2 linked regions of the Alicyclobacillus sp. SO9 genome follow. The protein of the gene in region 1 interacts with the protein of each later gene in a pairwise test. Links are inferred from orthologs where the notes say so. Each region holds a gene or a part of one and is shown on either strand. Other genes may lie near its edges.

The links.
Region 2: the proteins of leuS (region 1) and ligA interact in binary tests that used the Escherichia coli proteins (3 or more experiments, as listed by UniProt). The link is inferred for Alicyclobacillus sp. SO9 from one-to-one orthologs.

What each region holds. Positions count from the first base shown.
Region 1 is NZ_CP066339.1:681,392-692,974, forward strand. The notes cover bases 3,114-6,139. They hold leuS (leucine--tRNA ligase), read left to right. Parts: upstream 3,114-3,430; coding sequence 3,431-5,848; downstream 5,849-6,139. Other genes in these bases: GI364_RS02960 (Bax inhibitor-1/YccA family protein), read left to right, coding at 3,114-3,255; GI364_RS02970 (FadR/GntR family transcriptional regulator), read left to right, coding at 6,068-6,139. Also shown: GI364_RS02945 (hypothetical protein), read right to left, coding at 100-342; GI364_RS02950 (MBL fold metallo-hydrolase), read left to right, coding at 440-1,336; mutY (A/G-specific adenine glycosylase), read left to right, coding at 1,341-2,585; more of GI364_RS02960, read left to right, coding at 2,611-3,113; more of GI364_RS02970, read left to right, coding at 6,140-6,766; GI364_RS02975 (NAD-binding protein), read left to right, coding at 6,878-7,303; GI364_RS02980 (MDR family MFS transporter), read left to right, coding at 8,438-9,796; GI364_RS02985 (hypothetical protein), read left to right, coding at 9,980-10,177; sporulation integral membrane protein YtvI, read left to right, coding at 10,266-11,420; GI364_RS02995 (DUF402 domain-containing protein), read left to right, coding at 11,471-11,583.
Region 2 is NZ_CP066339.1:1,248,769-1,260,228, reverse strand. Bases 24-2,926 are described here. They hold ligA (NAD-dependent DNA ligase LigA), read right to left. Parts: upstream 2,560-2,926; coding sequence 487-2,559; downstream 24-486. Other genes in these bases: GI364_RS24835 (UvrD-helicase domain-containing protein), read right to left, coding at 2,665-2,926; GI364_RS05605 (hypothetical protein), read left to right, coding at 240-395; GI364_RS05610 (hypothetical protein), read right to left, coding at 24-87. Also shown: more of GI364_RS05610, read right to left, coding at 1-23; more of GI364_RS24835, read right to left, coding at 2,927-5,208; GI364_RS05580 (ATP-binding protein), read left to right, coding at 5,747-6,163; GI364_RS05575 (ATP-binding protein), read left to right, coding at 6,117-7,670; GI364_RS05570 (beta-class carbonic anhydrase), read right to left, coding at 8,108-8,671; GI364_RS05565 (CPBP family intramembrane glutamic endopeptidase), read right to left, coding at 8,872-9,840; GI364_RS05560 (SOS response-associated peptidase), read right to left, coding at 9,894-10,565; GI364_RS05555 (hypothetical protein), read left to right, coding at 10,814-11,092; GI364_RS05550 (TolB family protein), read right to left, coding at 11,294-11,460. UniProt on the Escherichia coli protein: DNA ligase that catalyzes the formation of phosphodiester linkages between 5'-phosphoryl and 3'-hydroxyl groups in double-stranded DNA using NAD as a coenzyme and as the energy source for the reaction.

The sequences.
Region 1 (11,583 bases):
CCAGCATCTTGTACAGTGCTGCAATCTAAGTGTACGTGAAAGACAGAGCCGGTTGTTGTGCCGACTCTGCCTTGCTGACTCAAATGACGGAATTTTTTGTTATTCTTCGTCATCCAACTGGTTCATGACTTTCTCAGCGATTTGTTCGGCATTGTCCTGTGCCATACTTTGCGCACGGTTATTAATCCGAGACGTCACATTTCCGCGCCGCATGGCTTCCCAAGCAGCAATACCCACACTGGCGCCTACCAACATGGCTGTCATTGTCCCCATGTTGTTACGCCTTCTGGGCATAAACCGATTTCGTACGCCGTTGGTCATTCCATTCATCATTTCCCACATGGCCAGCACCTCCCGTGCTGTATTGTATCCATTGTGGACGGATGTACGCACAGCAAAGGCTGGTAATAAATATCTCAGACGGAGGTCGGGGACAAAGATGGATTTACAGCACATTACAGACACCGTGTTTGTCGTTGCGGGTCCCGTCAATCTGGGCCTTGTAAAGACACCCGGGGGACTCGTTGCCATCGACTCTGGATTAGACAAGCAGTCTGCCAAAAATCTGCTAAAAGCAGCCAATGAACTTCAGGACAACCTGATTGCGGTCATTAATACTCACGCTCACGCCGATCACTTTGGCGGCAACGAAACCCTGCAAAAACGCGCTGACCCGCGCTTTTATGCACCTGTGGGTGAAGCAGACGTCATTCGCCGCCCTGCATGGGAGCCTCAGTATCTCTGGCAAGGCGCCGCACCGCTTCCAGATATGAGAGGAAAGTTTTTACTGGCCGCCCCCAGCCGGGTAGACGAAGTGTTCGAGAGCGGCGCATCGTTCACAATTGCAGAGCGTACATTTCAGTCGGTTGCCTTGTCTGGGCATTCCCATTACCAGTCCGGAATCCTTGTGGACGGGGTGCTCTTCTGTGCTGATGCTTATTTGGATGAAAATATCACAGACAAACACGGCCTTCCGTTTTTCGTGAATTACCTTGAGACGCTGCAGAGCGCAAAGCAAACAAAGACTGTGAATGCGCAGTGGTGGGTGCCTGCCCACGGTATTGTGACGGACAAACCTGGCCGAGCAGTGGATTACTATATTCATCGGTTGCAGCGGGTTTTTGACTTGATTACAACTTACATTGCCGCAGAGAGGCGGACACTGGAACAGGTTGTGAGCCTGGTATGTCAGGAATTGAATTTGACTCCGCGGGGCGCAGGACCGTATGCTCTAGTTCGCACGCCTGTTTCCGCATGTATCACTGCAGCGGTAGAACAAGGTCTCGTGAAACCGGTTGTTGAAGACGGATACCTATGGTTTGAAAGAGGGAATTAAGTACATGTGCGAAACGCAGGACACTGTTACAACGCATGTTAAAACGCAGAACGCTGTCGCGGAATCGGCACGTCAGCTTGTGGACTGGTACCTTCAGAACCAGAGAAAGCTGCCCTGGAGAGAAACAAGCAATCCTTATCAGGTTTGGATTAGCGAAACGATGTTGCAACAAACTCGGGTTGAAACGGTTATCCCTTATTACTATGCCTTTCTCGAACGCTTTCCGACAATTCTCGATTTGGCAGCTGCACAAGAGTCAGAAGTAGTGAAGATGTGGCAAGGTCTGGGTTATTATTCACGTGCAAGGAACTTACATAGGGCAGCCATCCAGGTGGCTGAGAACTACGACGGCCTGATTCCCGAGGACGCACAAAAGTTTCGAGGTCTGTCCGGAGTCGGCCCATATACCGCCGGCGCGGTGATGAGTATTGCTTTTAATCAGCCTGTTCCGGCTGTGGACGGGAATGTGCTTCGTGTCATGGCACGGTTTTTGGGGGTTCGTGAAGAAGTACGAAGCCGTCAGGCGGTCACCGTTATTACCAGTACGGTAGAGCAGTGGCTGCAGCAGGAACCCCCGAGATTGATGACGCAGGGTCTAATGGAGCTAGGTGCACTTGTCTGCACACCGCGTAATCCGGACTGCGGCAAATGCCCGATTCAAACCCGTTGCACCGCGCGTGAACTGGGTTTGACCCAGGATATTCCAGTCAGGAAAAAGAAGCCCGATAGAAAAGTGGTTCAGGTTATCGCGCTCTGGTGCCAGCAAGACGAGAAGGTTCTTTTGCAACAACGGCCGGCAACGGGTCTGCTTGCAGGCATGTGGCAATTACCGGCCAAGGAACTGCCGGCGTCAGCCCCGCTGGGTGCAGGAGCGGCACATCGGGAAGCGAAAATACTGCTCGAAGGCATGCTGGACACCAGTTTGTATGACGATAATAAGGTTGCTGGGGATAAGGTTGATACGAATAAGGTTGATACGAATACAGTGCGTGCCGAAAATTATGTAGGGTCGCAGCACAAAAGCATCGGAAAAGTGGCAGAGGGTCCTGTCCGCGACTTTCATGAAATTGCACAGGTCAAGCATATATTTACTCATATCGAATGGCATGTACAGGTTCTGCAGCCCGTAGGCTGGCCGCTGCACAGGATTGCGGAGGGGAGAGGCCTTGTTTTCGCAGGTGAAGACAAACTCTCCGAGCTTGCGGTGCCCCGGGTTTATGACAAGTTGCTGACGTCATTTTTCGGTTAAATCTGTATGGGGGTGAGGTGAAGAGGTGGAAACGTACTCCGTATCGAGACAGGCTGTTTTACCCAAAGTGTTCTCAGGCTTGTTTCTCAGCCTGCTGACAGCGTTTGTCGGTCTGGTATTAGGGCAGTTTGTTCCGACCCCGCTGCTTTTGGTCCTGATGATTGTAGAAGTTGTCATGATTATCGCGGCAATGCTAATGCAGGGGCGAAGACAAATTGGTATGGGGTTTGTCCTGACATTCACTTTTATTTCTGGCATGACACTGTATTTGGTGGTTTCGCAGTATATCAGTCAGTTGGGCAGCTTTATTGTGCTAGAAGCAGTCGGTGTAAGTGCAGGTGCTTTCTTGATTGCTGCTATTGTTGCTGCTCAGACGTCCTTGGATTTTTCCTTTCTCGGAGGTTTTCTGTTTATCGGTCTAATGGCTGTTTTACTGATGGGATTGGTGACACTGTTTATCCCATTTTCGAACCTTGCCAATTTGATTTATGCTCTGCTTGGCATTGCCGTGTTCATCGGGTATGTGCTGTTTGACGTCAATCGGATTGCCAGGCAAGGTCTGACAGAAGCCATGGTTCCTTGGGTCGTGTTGTCCTTGTACTTGGACTTTGTCAACCTGTTTCTGTTTGTGCTCCGGCTCATGGGTATCTTGCAATCCTCCAGAAGATAACAGTATAATAATCCGCAACAATGTGATGACGACGAACGGACAATACGCCTAAGAGGTCGCCGGAGACGGTGTGCTGGTCCCGAACAGATTGTCACTGATTTTGCGGGAATTAAAACCTCTCGTCTTAGCAGGCGTGAGGTTTTGTTTTTCTGTGCTGCGGCAAGGAGGATAACAGATGGAATATCGACCACAGGAAATCGAAAAATACTGGAAAGAGAAGTGGGGACAGCAGGGGTTGGCCCGTTTGTCAGAAGGTACGGACAAGCCCAAGTACTACTGCCTTGACATGTTTCCTTATCCGTCTGGCAGCGGGTTGCACGTGGGACATTGGCGGGGGTATACGATTTCTGACGTCTGGGGGCGCTACAAGGCCTTGCAGGGCTATCAGGTTCTGCACCCAATGGGATGGGACGCATTTGGGTTGCCTGCAGAGAACTATGCCATCGCAAACGGTGTGCACCCGGCAGAATCCACTGCAGCGAACGTCCGCAACTTCAAGCGGCAGCTTGAGGATATCGGGGCAATGTACGACTGGGATCGCGAAATTAACACAAGCGACCCGAATTACTATAAATGGACGCAATACTTTTTTACAAAGATGTTTGAACGCGGCCTGGCTTATCGCAAAAAAATGCCGATTAATTGGTGTCCAAGCTGTAAGACAGGTTTGGCAAACGAAGAAGTGGTCGACGGCAAGTGTGAGCGCTGCGGCACAGAAGTGACAAAGCGGGACATGAGCCAGTGGATGCTCAAAATTACTGCGTATGCCGACAGGCTTCTGGATGACCTGGAGACACTGGACTGGCCGGACAAAGTAAAAAGGATGCAGTCTGCCTGGATTGGACGCAGTGAAGGGGCCCACATTTACTTTTCGGTGGACGGACATCCGGAACACCGCATTGAAGTCTTCTCCACACGCCCTGACACGCTCTATGGAGCGACGTATATGGTCTTGGCTCCAGAACATCCGCTGGTGGAGAAAATCACAAGTGACGGCCAACGGGAGGCTGTTCAAAACTACGTTCAGGAAGCCTTGAAGAAATCCAATGTGGACAGGCAGATTGTGGACAAGACGAAGACTGGGGTGGCGACCGGGGCTAACGTGATCCACCCGTTGACAGGTGAGAAACTGCCAATTTGGATTGCGGATTACGTGTTGATGGACTATGGCACAGGTGCCATCATGGCGGTTCCCGCTCACGACGAACGAGACTTTGACTTTGCCAAGGCATTTCAACTTCCCATCCGCCAAGTCGTCTCTGAGACTGGTGTACCTGAAGCAGAAACGAAACTCTACACGGGCGACGGCACGCTGGTCAATTCAGGTGAGTTGGACGGTTTGTCCGTAGAGGCAGGCAAGAAAGCTGTTGTCAAGCGTCTGGAGGAACTGAATGCAGGTGAGTTCACTGTAAACTACCGGATGCGTGACTGGGTCTTCGCAAGGCAGCGCTACTGGGGCGAGCCCATTCCCATTGTCTACTGTGACAAATGCGGAACGCTGCCTGTACCAGAAGACCAACTGCCAGTCATGCTGCCGGAGGTGGCCAGGTACGAACCAACGGGTACAGGTGAATCGCCGCTGGCGGCCATCGAATCCTTTGTTCACACCACTTGTCCCAACTGCGGGGGACCTGCCAGGCGGGAGACAGATACGATGCCGCAGTGGGCGGGATCAAGCTGGTACTTCCTGCGCTATCCTGATGCACACAACAACAAGCAGCCGTTCAGCAAGAACGCTGCGAATAAGTGGCTGCCCGTAGACATGTATATCGGCGGCGTTGAGCATGCAGTCCTGCACCTGCTGTATGCGCGCTTTTTCACAAAGGTCATCTACGATCTCGGCCTGATTGACTTCGAAGAACCGTTCCAGCACCTGTTCAACCAGGGCATGATTACGCTGAACGGCGCCAAAATGAGTAAATCCAAGGGCAATATGGTAACACCTGACGAAATTATCAAGGATTACGGCGTCGACGCCCTGCGTGTATATGAACTGTTTGTCGGACCGCCCGAAGATGAGGCGGAATGGAACACCAACGGACTGGAAGGTGTGTCACGCTTCCTGCAGCGGTACTATCGCCTGTTTACCGGCAGCGTAGCGTCTCCTGCAAAAACCCGTGATTCACTGACCAAACTGCGGCATCGGTTTATGGCAAACTTGCAGGAGAGAATGGACAGCTTCCGCTTGAATACCGCTGTCAGTGCGTTTATGGAGTATGCGAATGCACTGCAACAAGAGGCGGACAAAGGCCTGGATAAAGACACACTTACCACCATGGCTGTGGCCATTGCTCCTTTTGCACCCCATTTAGGTGAACAACTGTGGCAGGAAATGGGACACGAATCATCTGTCTTTCAAGCAGAATGGCCCACTTACGAGGAGTTGTGGCTGAAGGACGACGAAGTCGAGATTGCCATTCAAGTCAACGGCAGACTGCGGGCCCGCGCCACAGTCGAGGCCGACGGTGACCAAAGTGCAGTTCTCCAGCAGGTTAAGAAGCTGCCCGACGTTGCCGAGTGGATTGAAGGCAAAGAAATTAAAAAGGAAATTTACGTGCCCAATCGCCTGGTGAACTTTGTTGTGAAGGGCTGAGGAATTGTGAACCGGCTGAGGGTTTGCAGGGGGCCTCAATCTGCTGAGGGCGAAGGACTATGGGCTGGTCTGCGGAAATGGATTTAGAGGTTTTAGCCTCTGCTTGTCGAACACTAGTCTGTGTCGAATGCTAAGTATGCAGACTGTGATGTCGAATTGCGCTGTCGATTTTGAGGTCGACTGTGAGGACCATTGTCATGAAACCACGAGGTGGTGTCGATGCGGACCCAAGCCTATAATGCACGAAAGTTATATATTCGCATTGCAGATCAGATCCGCGCTGCAATCGAGCGAGGCGATCTCCGTCCAGGCGATCGCCTTCCGCCGTTGGCACAAATTGCTTCTGAATTTGGTTGCAGCCGTGCCACCGTGAGAGAAGCATTGAGTACACTAAGAGGGCAGGGCCTGGTTGAGTTTCAACATGGAAATGGAACTTATGTGCGGACAGCGTCGCTCGATACGTGGATGGAGCCGTTGGAGGCTGCCATGCTGCTTGGGCACAGCGATGTGCTTCACCTAGTCGAAACTCAATCCGCCATTTTGGCTGGAATTGTAACTGCTGCCGCATATAGAGCGAGCGACACGGATTTTGGCAAACTGCGTCAGGCACTGTTTCAACTGGAATGCGCAGTACCGCAAGGAGAAGAAGCAATTTCGACTGAACTGGGATTTTATCTCGAATTGGGAGCCTGCTGCGGCAATTCTATCTTGGAGAACGCCCTTCGCGTGTTACTCGAGGCGATGCGCAGCAGTTTGCGATTGTTAACACCGGTATTGGGACCAAGTAAAGAGCTGTGCCGACAGGTGTTTGATTGTGTTGTCAACGGGCAAGTGGAAGCATCCAGAGACTTGTTGTTAAGCCACGGAGACAAGCTCCGGGAAACAGTACTGTCTCTGTATGAGCAGGGGTTGACTTAATTGAATTTGGGCTCGGGAAAATTAACAATTTAACTTTCACTTTTCTGTGCGTTTGTGTATAATAGAAATGTAAGCGCTGTCATGAATCAATGCGCAAGGGGAGAGGCAGCCATGCAAAACACACTGATTGCTTCATTTGGAAAAGAAGGCATTTCACTGTACCAGCATTTGACCGATCTCGGACACCGGGTGCAAGTCCTCGATTGCTTTGATGACTATCATAGAAGGCTGACGCGTTGGTACAAGAAGGACACATTATTGCCGATTGAAGGACACCGTACCAATGTGACTCAAGAAGTCTCCAAACACCACTATGATCTGGCCATTGTTATAGCCATGCAGGATTTTGTGCGGACCGCTTTAATTACTCAGTCACTGCGTGAGGCTGGGGTTAGCAACGTTGTTGTTGTGACAAAAGACAGTACAAATCGTTCTGTATTTCGCCGTTTAGGTGCACATAAGGTTGTTGTTGCCGAGGATGAGGAACAGCTGTGGATCCAGCTGGATCGGGCCTTGGTCGAATACATGCCAGCTTAAGACACTCAGTTCTAAGGCGCACGTAGCAAAACTTTTCCTGCACAGCGCCGCTCGTCATAGCATGACAAATGTAAAGATAGGGCAGTCCCGCCGTTCATTGCTCGTTGTGAGCGGCTGGGCTGCCTTTCATTTTCTCTTGTAATCCGGCACGCTGGCGGGACTGGACTGGCTGGACTGGACTGGACTGGCTGGACTGGACTGGCTGGACTGGACTGGCTGAGTGCGGTGAGCTGGCTGCCAGGGAGCTTAGTGTCTGAAAAGATCCCTATCTGTGGATGGGCCATGCCATAGGGATCGCAAAGATCCCTAATGCCTGTGGCCCGGGAGATTAGTGTCATGAAGGATCCTTAATGCGGGGAGAGGCAGGGTGGTGCGTGGGTGATAGGGATCAACGGGATCGCTATTGTAAAAGGCCTCTTGGCAATAGGGATCGAATCGATCACTATCATCGGAGGAGCATCGTAATAGGGATCAATGGGATCCCTAAGGAATGCGGCAACCGAACATATGCGACGAGAGCGAGAGCTCGCATGAGTGTCTTTGACGCAACAAGCACCATATTTAGCCGTTGAAGGAGGTAAGTGTATAAAGAGCACTTTACCGCCGGTATTTTTCTTCGATCCCGTTCGTTCATCCGGCACCGTGGCCGGACTGGGCTGGGTGCCCGGGAGCTTAGTGTCTGAAAAGATCCCTATCTGCGGATGGGCCATGCCATAGGGATCGCAAAGGTCCCTAATGCCTGTGGCCCGGGAGATTAGTGTCATGAAGGATCCCTAATGCGGGAGAGGCAGGGTGGTGCGTGGGTGATAGGGATCAACGGGATCGCTATTGTAGAGGGCCTGTTGGCAATAGGGATCGAATCGATCACTATCATCGGAGAAGCATCGTAATAGGGATCAATGGGATCCCTAAGGAATGCGGCACCCCGAACATATGCGACGAGAGCGAGACGCGAGACGCCATCCCCCACTGTGAACGTGAGGAATGCAACTCTTCCGCTTATCTTCGTCTAATCTTCTTCCGCCATCCCCCTGACGCGGCTGACCTGCAGATTAAATATACGGAAAATTCAAACCTAGAACATCTGTTCGTATTATGGCATACTGAAGCTTAAGTAATTGGAGGTCGTATGCCGTGGGAATTCGTCTAAAACAGATTGCTGCGCAGTATCATCCTGTTGTGTGGTGGATAGTAGGGGCTACAGCTGTTACAAGGATTACTCAGTTCATGGTGATGCCGTTCCTCGCTTTGTATATGGCGGTTCATACACATGCGGGAACGGCAACCATTGGTCTTGCAATTGGCATGGCGGCTCTGACTTCCACGGTGTTTGGATTTATCGGAGGACCGTTTGCGGATAAGTATGGGCGGAAAGGAATCATGGTTTTGGCTATGATTATCAGCGCTGTGGCTCTGGCTGGTTTCGCAAACGCACGCGTGACGTGGGTTTTCTTCGTACTTAGCGCATTAAACGGACTAACGCGGACTTTGTTTGGCCCGGCATCCCAGGCTATGCTGACGGATGTAACCAGTCCGGAACTGCGGTCGAATGTATTTGCCATGCGCTATTGGGCCATAAATGTAGGTGCATCTATGGGCCCTGTTGTGGGGGGCTATCTAGGTACTGTAGCGACTGGCTGGACCTTTTATTTGGCCGCTGCGGTTAGCGGGCTCTATGGAATCGTTATCCTTCTAATATTTCCGGAGTCCTCAAAGCTTGGTGCGGAGCGCGCTGAACGACCGGTCCTTATGAAAACCATGCAAACTATGAAAACCATCCTAGGAAAGTATTTCCATCCGGTACAATCTGGAAAAGCAAGAAGAGCCGAATTCAAGAACAGAACTGCCAAAAAGGGTGCAAACCTACCTGAGATCACCTTTCGCAAGGCACTTCAGACGGTTTTTGCTGACAAGGCACTGCTTTTGTTTGTCCTTGCCACCATTTTCAGCAACATTGGCTATTCTCAGGTCGAAAGCACGCTGCCTCAGTTTATGGGGCAAATGTTTACGTCCCATTTGGCGGCACGGACCTATGCCTGGGTACTGACGTCAAACGCTGTTGAAGTGGTGATTCTGCAGCTGCCGTTGACGAAAATCACGAATAAGTTCGGCTTGATACCGTCCATGGTGCTTGGACAAGTATTGTTTGGAATCGGCTATGTCGGACTCGGCTTCAGTACAGGTCTATGGTCATTTGTAGCTTCTATGCTGGTGGTCACAATGGGAGAAATTATTGTGTTCCCGCGAAACAGTGAATATCTGTCGGTGTTGGCGCCGGACAACCTAAGAGCAACCTATTTTGGCGCAAGCACACTGCGCAGTATTGGTTTCTTTCTGGGCCCGTGGATTGGGGGATGGATGCTTGGAAAGGCAGGAGGACCGGCGGTGTTCACTGTCATAGCAGGAGTGGCAGCAGTGGCGGCTCCGTTTTATGTGTGGTCAAATCATGTTCGCCATCATGTTGAGAAGTCTACTGAAAGCATGGTCCTGTAGGTATGGTCCTGTAGGTATGGTGTTGCAGGTATGGTGTTGCAAGTGTGATGTTGCAAGTGTGATGTTGCAGGTATGGTCCTGTATGTATGGTCCTCTAGATACGATGTTGCAGGTATGATTTTAAGGGTTTTGTGATATTATCGTACTAGACATCAAACAAGCACGGGATGAGGTGAATTCAAGATGTCTGGTTCAGTCAAATTCGGTTTCTTCGTACTTGCTTTGGTGAGCATGACCGGTCTTGCGATAGCAAGTGTCTTTATGGCACAGAACCGGTTTTATATATCGACGGTTATCTTTGTTATCTCGTTTCTGCTGATTGGGTATGGATTTCGGTTGCGAAGACGGCTTATGAAACAAATAGACCAAGAAGCAAACTAAGATTCGGGATGACTTTGCACCCTGCTTCGTACTACAGCAGACTGGTTGATGCCCGTTACTGCTGAGCCTGGAGATTGGAGGGAAGGGCGTGGCCAATCCGCAACAACAGTTTTTGCTTCGACGGTACATGTGGCGTGCTGTAGAGGTTGCCAGCCTGCTGTTGCTTGTAACCCTCGTTTGTATCGGTTTCGCATTGTTTCTCCCGTATATTCTTCCGTTTGTCTTTGGAGGTTTTCTTGCTATTTTGCTGTTGCCGTTGGTCCGTATTCTGGAACGCATGGGAACGAGCCGGATCACAGCTGTACTGATAATTATGATTGGCGTGGGCGTGATTGTTGCTCTGGCTTCGACGTACATTATTATTGCACTGACGCGGGAGGCAACGACACTCAGCACGACACTCCCCAGTTACATTAACAGCATTCAAACTTGGCTGACGGTGCAGTTGCAGGCGGGACGAACCTTTTATGGGCATTTGCCGCCGCAGGTAGCCAACGGGATCCAAAACGCGGCGGGACAACTTCTAACTGCTACGGAATCACTGTCTAAGCAGTTCTTCAATTTCTTGTTTAATTCCGTTACGAGGCTTCCTGAATGGACGTTCATTATTGTTATTTCGGTGATTGCCACCTTTTTTATGATGGTAAATAGAGAGCGCATGTATCACTCCTTTTTGCGCGCGCTGCCCCCTGGTTGGTCCGAAAAAGTAGATGTTGCAATGGGTGACATGATGCGGGCTTTTGCCGGAAGCATTCGCGTACAGGTTCTTCTCATGATAATGTCTGCGGTTCTCGGGATATTTGGGCTGTGGATTTTAAATGTGAATTACGCGGTTCTGTTCGGGTTATTGTTTGGTGTCACCGGCATGATCCCGATTGTAGGCTCAGCCATTGTCTCCATCCCATGGGCAGCGGGAGCGTTGGCAGTGGGGAGTGTTGGGGTTGCTTTAAAAGTGCTGTTGGTCCAAGTGGCCATCTCGCTAATTCGGCACATGGTGGAACCAAAAATTCTTGCTGACAGCGTAGGTTTGGATACACTTTCCACGCTCTTCGCACTTTACGTTGGGATGAAACTCATTGGTGTTCTGGGTCTGTTTTTGGGGCCAATCGTACTTATTGGTGTGAAGTCACTGCTGAGAATGAGGCTGTTTGTGGATATTTTCCCAAGCTATGATCACGTTGCAGTGCAAACCAACCTTGCCGAGAAAAAGGCGGCGGCACCTGCGGACAAAGACGAAAAGTGAAACTGCTGAGCAGCCACGGTGACGGAAGTGCCCACCGCAGGTGGGAGTCTGTGTATCCAACGGACAGCCCTTGGGCCTTTTGGATTCCCGCTTTTTCACCGGTTGTTGAAGCCGCCGGCGAGACATGGAGCAGTTCGTATCCGGTGATGGCTCTATTTTGGCC
Region 2 (11,460 bases), 570 kb from region 1 along the record:
CCTTCCGAATTCTCCAATCCCCATGCTCCAATCATATCGGCATACTTCATGCTTCAGCCGCAGCCTTCCGAATTCTCCAATCGCCATACTTCAATCGCCAAGTTGCAGTGGCCAAGTTGGCATGTCTGAGACCGTCCATTCATAGATATAGATGCAGAGAAGATATGTCCTATTCCTTTTGCCAAGCCGCAGCACACAAAACCCGTATTACCAAACCACAGGAATGGAGGGAAATGGTTATGACACTCCATATCTACGAATTAATTGGCGCCATCGTTGTGGTTGGGGTACCCGTTGTCTTTGCACTGGGACGCTACTCCAATCGGATTACCTGGTTTCACGCGCGGACAGAAGAAAAGTACTCTGTTCCGGAATTCATGCGTGATCACCAATAACACCTGCACACGGTGTTACCTTCCCCCGGCCTCTCGGCCGGGATTTTCGTTTTGGTCGCAAATCTCAAATGCCCTGTATCAATGCCCTGTATCAATGCCCTGTATCAATCCCTGCAGCTTGCAGGTTCTGTATGAATTCCTGTTCGTTCCAAATTTCCAAAGTGGGTTTGTCGCCGTTCTCTATTAGTTTCTTCGCCTTCGACAGCTTCGATCCTGCCTTCTCCCCAGCAACTAATACGTCCGTGTTTTTGCTGACGCTGCCCGTGGTGGTACCGCCCAACTGCTCAATCCATTCGCTGGCCTTTTTTCTATCTATAAATTCGAGCGATCCCGTTAACACAAACTTCCTCTCCACAAACCGCCGCAACACCTCGCTGTCCACAGCTGCTCCGTCGGCGGTAACAGCTCCATCTGCGCCACCAAGATACTCCATGTTCAGTCCAGCAATGCGAAGCCTCTGCACTAGTTTCTGTGCACCTGAGTTCGCAAAATACTTGACAATACTCTCCGCCATTTTTGGTCCGATATCACGAATCGAGGTGAGTTCCTCGAGGCTGGCCTGTTGCAAGGCATCTAGTGTCTGAAAGGACGCGGCCAGGGTTTTGGCGGCCTTTGCCCCGACAAGTCGAATGCCTAAGCCAAACAACAGTTTTTCCAAGGAATTGTTCTTACTGGCTGCAATGGCCTCCACCAGATTGCCAGCAGATTTTTCACCCATACGCTCCAGACCAAGCAGTTGTTCGTGCGTCAAGTGGTATAGATCGGCTGCGTCTCGGACCAAATCGTGATGTAACAGTTGTAGAATCCACTGTTCGCCAAGTCCGTCGATGTTCATGGCATCCCTTGAGACGAAGTGAATCAGCCCTTCCTGGATTAAGGACGGACAACGCGGATTAACACACCGCCAAACAGCTTCATCTGGCAGTCTCTGAATCGGTTCGCCACAAGTCGGGCATTCATCGGGCATGCGAAACGGCTCTTCTTCTCCAGAGCGATACTCGGGTAATGAACGAACCACTTCCGGAATGATATCCCCCGCTTTCTGGACAACAATTCTGTCGCCAACGCGGATGTCCCGCTCGTGAATGATATCCTCATTGTGCAGTGATGCACGAGAGACCGTGGTCCCTGCGAGTTGAACCGCATCAAAATACGCTGTTGGCGTCACAGCACCTGTCCGTCCGATACTGAGACGAATCTCGTTTAAGGTGGTCTCGGCCTGCTCAGCAGCATATTTGTAGGCGATGGCCCACCGCGGACTTTTTACCGTAAAACCGAGTTCCTGCTGCTGTGCTAACTGATTAACTTTAATGACCATGCCGTCTGTAGCGTACGGCAAATCGTGCCGTTTCTCACTCCAGGACTCAATGTACGCCATCACGTCGTCAATGTTGTCAAATTCGCCCCGCTCCTTGTTGACAGACAAGCCAAGAGAACTCATCCAATCAAGGGCTTCGGAGTGAGAGTCAACAGAGTACCAACCCATGTCCGCTAAAGAGTAAACAAACACTGCCAAACCGCGTTCTGCAGCAATTTTCGGATCTAGCTGCCGAAGCGATCCAGCCGCCGCATTTCGCGGATTTGCAAACAGGTCCTGCCCTTGTTCCTCCCTCACTCGATTGAGCCGTTCAAACGACTGTCTAGGCATATAGGCTTCTCCGCGAGCTTCGATGGATACTCCCTCGTTCAACTTCAAAGGAACATTGCGGATGGTACGGATGTTACTGGTAATGTCCTCTCCTACTTCGCCGTCACCCCGCGTAGCTCCACGGATGAGCAATCCATCTTGGTATTTCAGCGAAACTGCCAGACCATCGATTTTCAATTCGCATACATAATGCACACTGTTGCCGACAATACCGCGAATACGTTTATCAAACTCACGCAGGTCTTCGAGGTTATAAGCATTTGCCAAGGATAACATAGGTGTATCGTGGCGCACCTTTTCAAATCCCTCACTTGGTACCCCGCCAATACGCTGCGACGGTGAATCCGGCGTCAACAAGTCCGGAAACTCCCCTTCCAGATGAACAAGTTCCCGCATGAGAGCATCGTATTCGTTATCAGCAATAGACGAGGTATCCAAGTCGTAATACTGATGGTTGTGATACTCTATCTCCTTGCGCAACGTCTTGATGCGTTCCTTGGCTGCCTCGAGTTCCATGTACAACTCTTCCCTTCATAACAGACTGACAATCAACGCGCATATATCCGTCATCCATCTGCGACTTCTTCGATATCTATGCATTTTTACCGCCGGGCTTGTACCCTAGTCTTCAGCTTTTTGAATCGGTGCAAACTTGACGGCCAGTTCTTTAATACCGACGGGAGCCGGAAAAGCAATTTTGGCCATGAGGTCTTCGCCTTCTCCACGTACTTGAATTACAGTGCCTTGTCCCCATTTTCGGTGTTCTACTTTATCACCTGGTTTATACTCAAAAGTCTTAGCCTGCCCACCGTCATTTGTTGGGTTCCCAGTTCCTTGTGTTTGTAGCTGTGCTCGGGTGGAGTCAAAGCCCTTTGAACGTCCCGCTTTTTCTCGTTGCAGCCGGGCGCCTTCTTTCCCAAAGTGACTTGATTCCTGATGATTTCCACCTCTGAATCCATCTCGTATTCCAAATTCACTCCGTTCCGTGTCGCTCTGGAATCCTGCACCGCCCCCGTCGCTGCCGAAGCTGCTGAGATTTCCTCCGACAGGCTCCAATAATTGAGCAGGTATTTCGTCGAGAAACCGGGAATGACGCTGCCGGCGAAACTCCCCGAAAATGGTACGTACGCGACTAAAGGTCAGGTACAGCTGATTCTGCGCCCTTGTTACCCCCACATAGCAGAGCCGACGTTCCTCCTGCATTTCACCGTCGTCGAAAAGTGATCGGCTGTGAGGAAACATCCCTTCCTCCATACCGACCAGGAACACATGTGGAAATTCCAACCCCTTGGCACTGTGTAGGGTCATGAGCACGACTTGATTGGAATCGGCTTCAGCGCCGTCTGGTTTACCTCCGTTCAGGTCAGTATCGGCCACTAGCGCCACTTCTGCCAAAAAATCCGTTAAACGCTGTTCTGGACCCGTAATCACTGGGCCTACATCCGCTGTAAATACTAGTTCAGCCGGAGCGGCTTCCTCCGCATTTCCCTCTGTAACTGCCAATGCAGATTGTGTATCATCCGCAGGTTGTGAATTATCGGAGGCTGGTCTCTGTGCTTCGGATGCTTCAATCTCTGCATCCCACGTCTTGTCGAATTCCATGGTCACTGTCAGAAACTCATCCAGGTTTTCAATCCTGCTCTGAGACTCCAGTGTGTTTTCGAGATGAAGCTGCTGTCTATAGCCTGTCCGCTTTAAAATCTCTTGGGTCAATTCAGTAACATTCAGGTACGTGACCTGCTTGTTTAACTGAACAATTTGCTCAGTGAACTCCGTGACGGCCTTAAGAATTTTCCCTCTAATGTTAGCCTGCTCGGCAAACTGCAGAGCATCAAACAAGGAAAACTGACGAGCATCTGCCAGGTCCTGCAGCTTTTGCAGTGTTGTAGCACCAATGCCGCGCTTTGGTACGTTAATGACTCTGCGCAGACTGATTTCGTCGGAGGGATTTGCGACGAGCCTCAGATAAGCGAGAATATCTTTAATTTCCTTTCTATCGTAGAACTTTAGACCTCCATATATTCGGTACGGGACACCCCGTTGCATCAGAATTTCTTCAATGACGCGAGACTGTGCATTGGTTCGATAGAGGATTGCAAAATCGCTGTATCCTCGGTTGTCCTTGCGAAGTCCTTCAATCGTGTCCACTACGTAGTGGGCTTCAGAGCGCTCATCATCCGCTGTAAACAAGACGGCTTTCCCGCCTTCTGCATTTTCCGTCCACAGTGTTTTTGCCTTTCGTTCGCTGTTGTTTTTAATAACTTCGTTGGCAATATTCAATATCACCTTGGTAGAACGGTAATTCTGCTCCAGTCGTATGACTTTTGCCTCTTTGTAATCCCGTTCAAACTGAAGGATATTGCGTATGTCTGCGCCGCGCCATCCATAAATCGACTGATCTGAATCCCCCACCACACACAAATTCTTATGCTTCTTCGCAAGCAGATGAACCAATCGATACTGCGCATGGTTCGTATCTTGATATTCATCTACGTGGATATAGCGGAACTTGTTGTGATAAAACTCCAACACGTCCGGGGCCTGTTCGAACAGTTGCACCGTCTTCATTATTAGGTCGTCAAAATCAAGAGAGTTGTTCATGCGCAACTGTCTTTGATACTCCAGATAGGCGTCTGCTGCAACTTCCTCAAACGGTGTTTGAGCCCCATCCTTGGCTCTGTCGGCCGTCCGGAGTACATTTTTATGGCTGCTGATGGCCCCTCTTACCGCTCTGGGATCAAACTGTTTTGTATTTACGTTTTGATTTGTAAGTATGCGTTTGATAACAGACATCACATCGGAATCGTCCAACACGGTAAAGTTTCTATCCCATCCCAGCTTATCGATATCTCGTCTCAAAATTCGCACGCAGGTGGAGTGAAACGTCGCTGCCCACACGTCCGAGGCAAAAGCGCCAATCAGTTGTTCCAGGCGATTGCGCATTTCCCGCGCCGCTTTATTTGTAAAGGTGATGGCCAGGATGCTCCATGGTGCCACTCTTCGTTCAGCGATTAAATAAGCAATTCTCCTGGTTAAGACGCTGGTCTTGCCGCTGCCTGCTCCTGCGACAACCAGGAGAGGCCCTTCTGTGGTCTCAACAGCTTCCCTTTGTGGCTTATTCAAGCCATTTAAAATTTCCTCTACACTAGGAGTTGCCGCAAACAACACGCCGCCACCTCTCAGTTCAAAGTCATCAAGTATTGTGTCTCGTCCCTTAACTGTCACAGTCCATTATAGCAAGTGAACGGCTCTCCATGCAGAACCAATGTTATCCCAGATATCTTGGAGTTGACTCCGCTTTTCAGACCGTGGTATAGTACCTGTTGTTGTCTGCATGACACACATGATTGCATCCTTTGTTAGTAAGGTAACTGAACGACCTTCGTCTAGTCAGGAAGCCACAGCGCCGGAATGTAGCTCAGGTGGTAGAGCGCACGGTTCGGGACCGTGAGGTCGCAGGTTCAAGTCCTGTCATTCCGACCAAACTTGGAAATTGAGGATACCAGTCATGATAGGGCCCCCAGTTTTGAGAGACAAGTTAAGATGATAATGCTCCACTGACCACTTTCTCTGTTTGTTTCGAACAATGAGGTGGTCATTTTGTCATATACAGGAAGTTGCGGCGTCTTCCAATCTTTACAACTAAACTCAATAGTTTAAAATGATGGTGTAAAATACTGACGTGCTGGGAGTCGTATAAGGAATGGGAGTGCAAAGTTGGCACATTTACGCTGAGAAAGACATTTTTATTGCGGTATCCTTGGTTAAGCACACCTTAAAGTCAGCGGCATTTCCGGAAGCCGACCAGCAAAAGGTGCTTGTCAGTGTAGCCGAATTGACAAGAAACATTCTCGATCACGGTAGTAGATTTGGCCTTATCTCCTGGCAGGTAGTCAGTAACTCCATCCGTATCACGGTGGAAGACAACGGTCCTGGTATACAGAATCTTTCGGAAATTTTGGATACTGTCGCACCGCGTGCAGATGCCAAAGGACTGGGCCTCGGTCTCTCCGGTACCAAACGACTGATGGACGAGTTCGCCATTGAGAGTTCAGAAAGGGGTACAAAGGTCTGTGTCAGCAAGCGAAACACCTCAACCCAAGCAACAATCAACAGATGACCAAACAATGAGCCGACTGGCGTCCATAGGACAAATTTCTGCCGGGATAGCACATGAAGTAAAGAATCCGCTGACCGTTGTAAAAGGATTTTTACAACTTCTTCAAGAAGAATCAGAAAATACATACATTAATTTGGCACAGTCTGAATTAGAGCGGGCTCTGGCTACACTGGAAAACCTGTTGAACGTCTCAAAGCCTGTTATGGATGAAGAAGTGTTTGTGGATATCAATATATGTGCGGAGCTGGAATCACTTCTCTTCCTGTTTCAGGATCAATCTTACCAAGTAGAGGTCGAAAAATTTTTTAGGGATCCGTCAGCCGTTATTACCGGGCAGCGGAACCAAATTAAAAGAGCATTTTTCAATTTAATCAAAAATGCTTTTGAAGCTCTAAACGGAAGCGGCAAACTTGTAATTGAACAGGAAGTCAGTAACGGAAGATGCCGAATTATTGTCCGTGATACCGGCAGTGGAATTCCTGAAGAGAAGTTGGCGCTGCTTGGGACCCCGTTTTTCACGACAAAAAGCGACGGCACAGGCATGGGATTGACACAGGTTTTTTCAGCAATCTACCAAAGCGGCGGCACCATAGACGTAACAAGCAAGGTTGGCAAGGGAACCGCATTCCTCATTGATTTACCTATCAAACGCCATACAGTAAGGGGTGCTAAATTAATGGATTTGTCGTACCAGAAAGAAGAAAGCTTCGACGAATTTTATAGTGGAAACATGGAAGCGCTAAATGAGACATTGCGAAGAAACGCACGGAACCTGTTTGGAGACATCTACGGACGAGGGCGAATCAGTGAGGCATACATCCTCGAAGGCGCCCATTCCGTCATTCGCTTGCTCAATGAGGACAATGAACACGGTTTAGTTCTTGAAGCGAAAAGACGTGGAAAAATATGGGCGGAACATGACTTGACACTCATTGTGAAGCTGGAATGGTTTCAATTCCTGCGAACAGCATATTTGGAGTTGCTTCAGCATTATTGGACTCATTCCTCTGATTTTAAAATGAAGAGAATGTTCGATTCTATTCAAACTGTGAACCACAACATGGATAGCTTCCTGAAACACTTTTCCGCCAGTTTTACGGAATTGAAGAATGAACAAATCCGAGCACAAATGGAATTAATTGATGATTTATCCGTTCCCGTAATTCCACTTTCCCCATCCGTCGCCATTCTTCCAATCATCGGCATGATTGATACCAGTCGAGCCAAACGGATTCAACAGACCGTCTTGGAAAAAATCGCAGAGTTCGGGTTGCTGCGGTTAGTCATAGATTTATCCGGTGTTGCTTTCATGGATACTGCGATTGCAGGACACATGTTCCGGATTATTGAGGGGATTAGGCTCCTTGGCTGTAAGACTGTGCTGACTGGCCTAAGGCCAACCATTGTCAACACCATCATCGAACAAGGCATTGTGCTGACGGACAAGGTTGAGATTGTTGGAACATTGCAGCAAGCCATTGAATCAAACAGTTTGGACGTTGAATAGTGGCGCGGCTGAGAGGCTGAGAGGCACGGCGGCAAGTATCTAACGCGATCGGGCACGGCTGAGAGGCTGAGAGGCAGTTAGTGACTGGAACGATCACTATTCGCCGAAGCGGCTGTGCAATTGTGATCCCGATGATCACTAATGCCACTTTCCCAAGACATTAGTGTCATCAATGGACACTAATGTGGGCAGCGTCATGCTGGAAGGTCGGTCCTAAGGAGCAATGGGATCCTTATTTTGACGCCCTCGTGGCAATAGTGATGGAATCGATCACTATTCATTTGACGGGTATCGTGATAGTGATCAACGGGATCATTAAACAAAAGCCTTATCAACGCACCCCATCCCGTCCAAGCTCGCTTGGACTGAGAACCTGCGAAATGGGACCAGACGCCATCCCCATTCCGAAGGCGGGCGTTGACGTGTCCACCTTAATGTTACTGGCCTTCATCCTTTACAACCACGTCAAGTTTCCCGGTTTCGGGATGGATGACGAGCCCATGGACTTTGACACCTGCAGGGAGCAGTGGATGATTTTTGATTAAATCAACACTTTGCTTTACGCTGTCCGGAATGGACTCGATTCTCTGCAGCCAAGTATGTAAATCCACCCCAGAGTATTCAAGGGTTTGAATAACCTCCTGCGAGACGCCCCGCTCCGTCATTTTCTTCAGCGTTGCATCGGGGTTAATGCTGGCCATGCCGCAGCCATGGTGACCGACTACGCAAACCTCTTCGGCACCAAGGTCGTAGACGGCTACAAGGATACTGCGCATGATACTGCCAAAAGGATGTGTAACCACGGCCCCTGCATTCTTGACGATCTTAGCGTCCCCATTTTTTAGGTTCATGGCATGTGGCAACAACTCCACAAGTCTCGTATCCATGCACGACAGCACAACCAACTTTTTATCGGGAAACTTTGACGTGCGGTATTGCTCGTACTCTTTGTTTTCAACAAACTGTTCGTTAAAAGTCAAAATATCGTCCAATCGGCTCATATGGGTCACACCTTTCACAAAATCTACACATATTGTCCTGAAACAGTCATGCAAAGTCAACGATAGAAGCCTTCGGAAAGTCAGCTTGTGCCTCAAATCTCAAGTTGGAAATCGATTTTACACGATTGTCCTGCTTGTAAATGCCTCCTAAACCGGCTTTCCTAAACCTGTTTTCCTAAACCGGTTGTACACAGTAGAGGTCAGACTCCAGTTTGCACACGGCCGTAGAGTATATAGAACAGCGGAAAAACAGTGATGCTTCCGGCAATGGCTGCAATGAGAAGATAGGGAGCAACCACCCCAAATAGATTTGTCATGGCGAGAAAATCATAGATGGCATGAACTAACATAGCCAGCCATAAGCGCCTGGTTACAATCGCTACACCGGCCAGCAACGCACCTGATGCCCCGAGGACGATCAGTGCCATCATTCTGTAATTGAGATTGAATTCGGCAACATGCGCCATTCCGAAGAAAAATGAGCTTACAGCAACGGCGGCTGCAAACAGCCAAAAGCGGTATCTTGAACTCCTCAGCCACCGGCGCCGAAACAATGCCTTCCCAAGATACAAGGCAGAGGCAATCATTGCCCATCGCCAAATCTCCTCCAGGCTGGCCAGGAGCGACAACCCGACTCCGCGAAGGATGTGGTGGACAGCGCTTGGTACATGCTGATCGGAGGCAAAATGAGGGCTGAACAGGTAACTAATAAAACCAAGCAGGACAAATAATGAGAGTGCCGCCAGAGGAAGCAGCACATACAAGAACAGTACAACAGCAAAGCGATACACAAGGAGAGTAGAAGCCGATACTTGCGATTTGGCTGCAGGAGAAGGCGTCAACCGCTTCATGCCAGTACGCAGCGCTCTGTAGTATGTCCACCCCAAAATAGGAATGGAAGCGAGAGACATGAGGATATACAGCAAACTGCTGAAAACAAACACTAGGCCCGCAGGCGTTAGCATTTGAACGATGCTGGCGGAGGGATTGTTCAAAGCGCCATCGAATACGGGTGCAATATTCGCCACGATTCCAACCACCGAAAATACAATCCCATACCAGATTTTCCAATTGCCGATCCCGTTCAAAAATCGATAACTCAGACCGTCCCAGTAGTGAAGCAGATTTCCAGGCGACGTTTGACTAAACCCGTGTGCTTGCAACCTCATCTTCTCTGCCCCCCGGTTTATTCAAGCTGTTGGCATTGAGACAGATTCTATCGTCAAGAAATCATTTCCACACACGCCGGGACGTCGTTATTTACGTTCCCCACGATTTTAGAAACAGGGTAGGCTCTCATATCCTCAGACGGATAGCTGGTTAAAAGCGAAGCCATGTGGTTTGCATCTGTGAAGTTCCTGTCAACCCATTCTTCTTCCTTCGATTTGTCGAGGATTACAGGCATACGCGTGTGAATCTGCTGCATTAATTCATTCGGTCGGGTGGTAATAATGGTACATGTACTTAACTTCTCTCCCGTGCTGGAGACCCAGGTATCATACAAGCCTGCAAAGGAAAAGAACTTTCTTGAGTTGAGAACGATTCTCATAGGCTGTGTCCCGTCGTCTGACTTTTTCCATTCATAAAAGCCGTCCGCCGGAATCAGACAACGCTTTCGTTGAATCAATTTGTGAAAGGTTTTGCGCGTTGTAATGGTCTCTGCTCTCGCATTAATCATCTTGAATCCGCTTTTAGCATCCTCGGCCCACGAGGGAACAAGTCCCCACTTCAAGAGACCGATTCTTCTCTCTTTTCCATCGTGAATCACTGCCGGAACGTGTTGTCCTGGCGCTACATTATATCGCGGCGGATAACTAAAATCCGCGTGATGAATACCGTAGTATTCCAACATAAAATCAAAGTCTTCATAAGCCAGTGTATAACGTCCGCACATTTGGCATCGCCTCACTTCTCACTTGGCACTCGGTATACCAAGGGATAAGTTTTCCTTCACCACTCATTTCATTTTAGCAGAGACTCTACACTGATACATGAACACAAGGCTGACGCTCCGATACGCAGGAATTGACTTCAGGCATAAAATACGTACTCACGTCCATATTACAACTGAGGAAAATCTCATTAATTACAGCTTCCCGTCGGCCGCAGGTTTGGCAGACGTGTTCTCAGAGGAGGATTCATATGGCCAATCCCAATCAGAAGTCCAGTATGCAAAAACAGTCACCGCTCTCAGATGCCCAGGATGCTGTGAACAAGGCTCAACGCGCAGTCAATGAGGCCCAATCTCACGCGTCTTCAACCTCCGTACAGCAAGCAGAAAATGCAGTGTCACGTGCCTGGCATGCAATGACGGCAGCAGAGTCAGATGAGAACTTTAGCGCTGTTGAACAGGCAAAAGAGCAATTGAGTCAGGTGCAAACAGATTTGGCAGAGGCGAAAAATCAAATAGCCGAGAACTAAAAATGTTAGGCATTACAACTTGTTGATGCAAACCTGTTCACAACGGCGCAGGTATGGACTCCATAAAACCAAGGACGAGTTTAAAACAGAACCGTCCTTGGTTTTGTCGTGTTTGCGGATTGACTTATCCAGTGACTGACTTCTGCAGCGACTTAATTTATCCAGTAACTGACTTATCCGGTGACTGACTTATCTCCGGATTTATTTGTCCAATGATGTACTTATTTTCGGCAGAATATCAGGCGTCCTTCGGGTGCGTTTCTTTTCCTTCGGTGCTACAGCCCACATTCCGGCATTGACATCCTCCAGCCACAATTGGGCAGCCGTACCGTCCGCTTTTCCGACGAAGATCTCACCTTTACTCGACT